Regions from separate parts of the Vibrio sp. WZ-1 genome, predicted to be linked through region 1. Evidence: predicted binding sites of a transcription regulator. Region 1 holds the regulator's gene; the other holds the start of a gene.
What was found. Region 1 encodes CRP, which controls carbon source genes, mostly activating them, when cyclic AMP is high. Its sites were predicted from a motif close to TGTGANNNNNNTCACA; they were not measured.

Region 2: the regulator CRP is predicted to act here: its motif matches at 2,259-2,274, upstream of gltB (glutamate synthase large subunit).

The regions. Positions count from the first base shown of each region.
Region 1 covers NZ_JBQEQR010000043.1:16,602-19,798, reverse strand. Annotated here, with positions in the region: gene astD (succinylglutamate-semialdehyde dehydrogenase) at 1-234, shown strand, start outside; gene ACTS60_RS01825 (DUF1338 domain-containing protein) at 499-1,290, shown strand; gene crp (cAMP-activated global transcriptional regulator CRP) at 1,515-2,147, opposite strand; gene ACTS60_RS01815 (phosphoribulokinase) at 2,387-3,197, opposite strand, start outside.
Region 2 covers NZ_JBQEQR010000083.1:80,311-83,507, reverse strand. Annotated here, with positions in the region: gene gltB (glutamate synthase large subunit) at 1-1,999, opposite strand, end outside; gene ACTS60_RS20285 (TIGR01212 family radical SAM protein) at 2,553-3,197, shown strand, end outside.

The DNA.
Region 1 (3,197 bases):
ACCGACGACCAAGAGTGGGAATACTTCGTTGACCACATTCGTGCCGGCATCGTGAACCGCAACCGTCAGTTGACGGGCGCAAGTGGTGATGCGCCATTTGGTGGGCCGGGTGCGTCGGGTAACCTACGTCCAAGTGCTTACTACGCAGCAGACTACTGTGCGTACCCAATGGCATCAATGGAAGGGCAAGAGACGGTCTTGCCTGAAACATTGAGCCCGGGTGTAAGCCTGTAATAGAGAAATACGAAGCGGTGACAAAGTATCGCTGCTTCTCTCTGCCAGAGCTATTTACCAAGTTAGGATTTCGGTAAGCGCGCTGGCAAACGCCAAAGGCGAGCTCAAGACTCTCCAGAGCGTGTTGACTGACTGGCACTTATGCCGCACATACCGTCACAGGTTGATGACTGCTCGTTCGTGATTCTGGACAGCTTTAGGGCTGTGAACGAGTGGTCAACTTCCTCTTACCCCTAACTCTACATTTCATAACAAGGAGTCGTTATGACGCCCGATGTGTTATTTGAATCGCTATGGCAAGACTACATTCAACGTCTTTGTCCTTCTGCTGCTAAAGTTCATCAACTTCTTCAAGAAGATGAGCCTCTGATTAATGACCATATTGCGTTACGTACGTTTAATGTCGCTCCCCTAGGCATTGAAACGCTGGCGAAGCCATTCTTGGCAGTGGGTTATAAAGCCTGTGGTGATTACGTATTTGAAAGCAAAAAGCTGGTGGCAAAACATTTTGAGCACCCAGATCCGAAGCAGCCAAAAGTCTTCATCAGTGAATTGAAAGTGGATGAGTGCTCAGCAGAGCTACAAGCCATCGTTCATAAACTGGTAGAGCAGGTTGATGCTTCTAAACTGACAAACAGCGACTTCTTGTACGGCGGTCGTTTATGGGATCTCAGCTATGCTGATTTCCAAACCTTGGCGAAAGAGAGTGAGTACGCTTCGTGGCTTGCTGCGCACGGTTACGGAGCTAACCACTTCACAGTGAGTGTGAATCAGCTCAACCAGCATCAAGAAGTAAAGCAAGTAAACGACCATCTACGTACAGCAGGCTTCACCATCAATGAAAATGGCGGCGAAGTAAAAGGCACGCCAGAGGTGCTACTAGAGCAATCATCGACCATGGCAGACAAAGTGCCAGTGACCTTTACTGAAGGCGTTGAGGTGATTCCAGGGGGCTTCTACGAGTTTGCTAAGCGCTACTCAATGGATAACGGTGAGTTGTACCCAGGATTTGTAGCGGCATCAGCAGATAAGATTTTCGAAAGCACCAACGGTTAATAGATACGAGAACGGGCTATGACCTATGGGGGCGGGAACGCTTTGCTGGGGGAGGTTTTAACTCTCGGAATCTGAGAGGGCTGTATCTCTAAGGACGAAGTCCGCTCTCGGAACGCAGCGATCCCGACTCTCGATTCTTTGTTTTCCGTTCCCGATTCCCACAAAAGAAAAAGCCACCAAACTTTCATTTGGTGGCTTTTAAATTTTTTAAACGTTAATCGAGATTAACGAGTTCCGTAAACAACGATAGTTTTACCGTGCGCAGAAATTAGGTTCTGCTCTTCTAGCATCTTCAAGATACGACCTACTGTCTCACGAGAACAGCCAACGATTTGACCGATTTCTTGACGAGTGATCTTGATTTGCATGCCGTCTGGGTGCGTCATCGCATCTGGCTGTTTAGCAAGGTTCAGAAGAGTCTGAGCGATACGACCAGTTACGTCTAGGAACGCTAGGTCACCCACTTTTTGGCTAGTAACTTGTAGACGACGAGCCATTTGCGCAGAAAGGCGCATTAGGATGTCTGGGTTAACTTGGATAAGTTGACGGAATTTCTTGAAAGAAATCTCTGCCACTTCACAAGGAGATTTAGCGCGAACCCAAGCTGTACGCTCTTGGTCTTCTTCGAATAGACCAAGCTCACCAATGAAGTCGCCTTGGTTTAGGTAAGAAAGGATCATTTCCTTACCTTCTTCGTCTTTGATAAGAACCGCAACAGAACCTTTAACGATGTAGTACAAAGTCTCTGCTTTTTCGCCCGCGTGAATTAGCGTGCTTTTTGATGGGTACTTATGAATATGACAGTGTGAAAGAAACCACTCTAATGTTGGGTCGGTTTGAGGTTTACCTAGAACCATAATATCTCACTTCCTCTGCAGGGTACGCTTGCGCTATCCATATTTTAGCTAAGCCTGAATTGGCTTACTAGAATAAGAGCACTTTTTATATGCTGCAAGCTCTCTTGTGTTTCGGTTAGAAATAGTATCCTTTTTCGGAAACGATTTCTTGATTTTAATCGTGCCATGATTGAGATTTTGTAAGCAAAACTGTGCACATGATCACGGTATGAAAAGTAAACACCTTATTGAAAGGGCTTTTAGCCAATTTTCCCAGTTTCGATCAACTGCTGTAAGATTGGTCTGACGATGAGCTCCATAGCAAAACTCATCTTACCGCCCGGCACCACAATGGTGTTATGACGAGACATGAATGAGCCATCAATCATAGCCAGGAGGTATGGAAAGTCGACATTCTTGATGCCACGTAGGCGGATAACGACGAAGCTTTCATCCAAACTTGGGATGCCTTTGGCGTTAAGTGGGTTGGAAGTATCGACGGTTGGCACACGCTGAAAGTTGATATGAGTCCGCGAGAATTGCGGGGTAATGTAGTTGAGGTAATCGTCCATCGAGCGCACGATCGAATCCATTACCGCCTCTCGGGAGTGGCCTCTGTCGCGAGTGTCGCGAACGAACTTTTGAATCCATTCCAGGTTCACAATGGGTACCATGCCAATCAGAAAGTCCACATGGCGAGCCACGTTGACGTCACCATCGACAACACCACCGTGTAAACCTTCATAGAACAGTACGTTGCTGTCTTCTGGTAAGTCTTGCCATGGTGTGAAGGTGCCTGGCATTTGATTGTAGGGGACGGCCTCATCGAAGGTATGCAGATAGCGACGCACGCTGCCGGTCCCTTCTTCACCATACTTTCGGAAGAATTCTTCTAACCCTGGGAAGTCATTTGCTTGCGGACCAAAGTAGCTGATGTGTCTACCTTGCTCGCGAGCCTTACGGATCTCGACATCCATCTCCGGGCGAGTAAAGCGGTGGAAGCTATCTCCTTCAACCCATGCAGGTTTAACGTTCATCATATTGAACATCTTACGGAAGGCTTCTGAGGTC
Region 2 (3,197 bases), on a different contig from region 1:
CGATGTCACACTTCGCACGTAGACCTTTGCGGATCAAGTGGTGGTGTACTGCGCCAACTGCCAGCATTGCTGGGATCGCCGCGTGGTTTGAGTTCACTGCACGGTCAGTTAGTAGGATGATTGAGTAACCATCGATAACCGCGTCTTCTGCGTATTGGCAAATACGTTTTAGTGCGCGCTCAAGCTTACCTTGATCTTCATTGGCTTGGAATACGATATCCAACGTCTTCGCTTGTAGGTGCTCGTTATCGATCGCACGCAGTTTCTCAAGTTCAGAGTTCGCCAGAACTGGTGATTCCAATTCGACTTTCTGACAGTGAAGTGGTGTTTCAGTCAGAAGGTTTTGGTCTTTACCCAAGTACGTGTTCAGCGACATCACCATACGCTCACGGATCGGGTCGATCGGTGGGTTAGTTACCTGTGCAAACAGCTGCTTGAAGTAGTTTGAAAGGTGCTGAGACTGATGAGATAGAACCGCAAGAGGCCAGTCGGCACCCATTGCTGACAATGGTTCTTTCGCGTCATTCGCCATTGGAACGATGATTTCGTTCACTTCTTCAGTGCTCACACCGAAAGCTTGTTGACGGTGCAGCAAGCGCTCAGGAGAAGGTTGACTGAACTGGTTGCTCGCATCTGGCAGTTTCTTCAAGCTCAGTAGGTTTTCTTCTACCCACTTCTCGTAAGGCTGCGCTGTTGCGATGGTGTCTTTCACTTCTTCATCAGAGATGATGCGACCTTGCTCTAGGTCCGCAACAAAGATACGGCCTGGTTGCAGACGACCACGGAACTCAACGTTCTCTGGTTCAATATCCACAACACCAGATTCAGATGCCATCACTAGGAAGTTGTCTTTGGTCACTGTGTAGCGAGAAGGGCGCAGACCGTTACGGTCGAGTGTCGCACCAACTTGAACACCGTCAGTAAAACATACTGAAGCAGGACCATCCCATGGTTCCATGATGTTCGCGTGGTACTGGTAGAACGCGCGGCGCTTAGGATCCATGTTTTTGTTTTCTTGCCATGCTTCCGGAATCATCATCATCAATGCGTGTGGCAGGCTGCGACCAGAAAGAACTAGGAGCTCAAGTGCCATGTCAAAGTTAGATGAATCCGAGCTGCCTTCCTGACAGATAGGAAGAAGCATGTCGATTTCAGCCTGAGTAAACAGGTCTGATTCTAGAATTGCTTCACGGGCTTTCATCCAGTTCAAGTTACCGCGAACTGTATTGATTTCACCGTTGTGGGCAATGTAACGGAAAGGCTGTGCAAGACGCCATTTCGGGAAGGTGTTGGTAGAGAAACGAGAGTGTACCAGTGCTAGTGCGGTCACCATGGTCGGGTTTTGTAGATCAAGGAAGTACTGAGGTACTTGCTCTGTCGTTAACTGACCTTTGTACACCAATGTCTTGTAAGACATTGAGTTAATGTAGAAGTCGTCACCAATGTTCGAAACGCTTTCTAGGCAAACTCGCACTGTGTAGTTACGAAGTACGTACAGTTTGCGCTCTAGCTCTTCAGGTGTGATGCCAGGGCCACCAGAGATAAACACATGCTCAAACTGAGGCTCTGTGCTTAGTGGGTCTGCACCGATCATTGAGTTGTCGGTTGGCAAAACGCGATAGCCGATAACTTCAAGATCTAGACGCTGGGCATTGCGCTCTAGAATGTCACGACACTGTGCGCGTTTGTATTCGTCTTTCGGGAAGAGAACGACACCAACACCATACTTTTCAAACGAAGGCAGTTTAATGCCTAGCTTAACAGCTTCTTCTAATAGGAATTCATGAGGTTTTTGTAACAAGATACCTGCGCCATCACCACTGCAAGGGTCACAACCTTGACCACCACGGTGTTCCATGCGAGCCAGCATATCCAATGCTTGAGTCACTACTTCATGAGATTTACGGTTTTTAAGGTGAGCAACAAAACCGATACCACAAGCGTCATGCTCCAGCTCCGGAGTGTACAGACCCTGTGGATTTTGCTCTCTATCTACCATAGATACATCCTTCCAGTTCAATGTCGACGTAAGAACCCCAGACAGATCTTGGCTGTCTATGGACGTTCTGCACGTCTTATCCTTTATATTTATGATTCGCCACTGGCCGAGGTTGACCAGTCTTGATTCCTTTCCGTATCTCGCAGGAAAAATTTTGCGAGAAAAACAATCCTTGGTGATATCCCTTTATTTATTGCCACAATTTAGTGACTTATATAGGTGGGAGCGGGATAACACCGACAATTCCCGTCGTTGATATTGTAATAAAAGTCACAAAAACGGCGGGGTTGTGTAAGTATCCTACAATTTTGTGACTTCGGAATGCAACGAAAAGTCGCCTTTGTGACCCAAATTTTTCGTTTAAATATGCACTATTTGTTTAACATTTACGCAACATTGCACGTTTTGAGTTGGTTTTATGCAGTTTTATTGATTTGGCTCCGCTACCAGGTTGTTTGAATTAACTAGAATCGTTTGTTTTTTCTTGCAGGGATGTAATTTTGTTACATAGATCGTAGTGAGATTTATTACGGTTTACTATTGGTGAGAATTTATGCAGTTACATGAGTTGGTCAACACACTAGGCCAAGATCTACAGCGTCGTTACGGTGAAAAAGTCCATAAGCTGACTTTACACGGTGGTTTCAGTTGTCCAAATCGCGATGGCACCATTGGTCGAGGAGGATGCACATTTTGTAATGTGGCCTCGTTTGCCGATGAAGAAGTCCAGATCAAAAGTATTCACGAACAATTGAAAGATCGTGCTGGAGAGATCCATCGAGCGAAGAAGTACCTAGCATATTTTCAGGCATACACCAGTACCTATGCAGAAGTACAAGTCCTCAAAAACATGTATGAGGAAGCATTGAAGGCAGCAGATATAGTCGGTCTCTGCGTGGGTACTCGTCCAGATTGCGTGCCTGATGCAGTATTAGACTTATTGTCTGATTACGTGCACCAAGGTTACGAGATTTGGCTAGAGCTAGGTCTTCAAACTGCCAACAATGACACCCTCAAGCGTATCAACCGAGGTCATGATTTTGAGTGCTACGCTGAGATCACCAAACGTGCTCGAGCTCTAGGCATAAAGGTGTGTACGCATCTGATCGTTGGCCTGCCGAAAGAAACCCGTGATGACAACGTTGAAACATTGCGAAAAGTTCTGGATGTCGGCACTGACGGTATTAAGTTACATGGC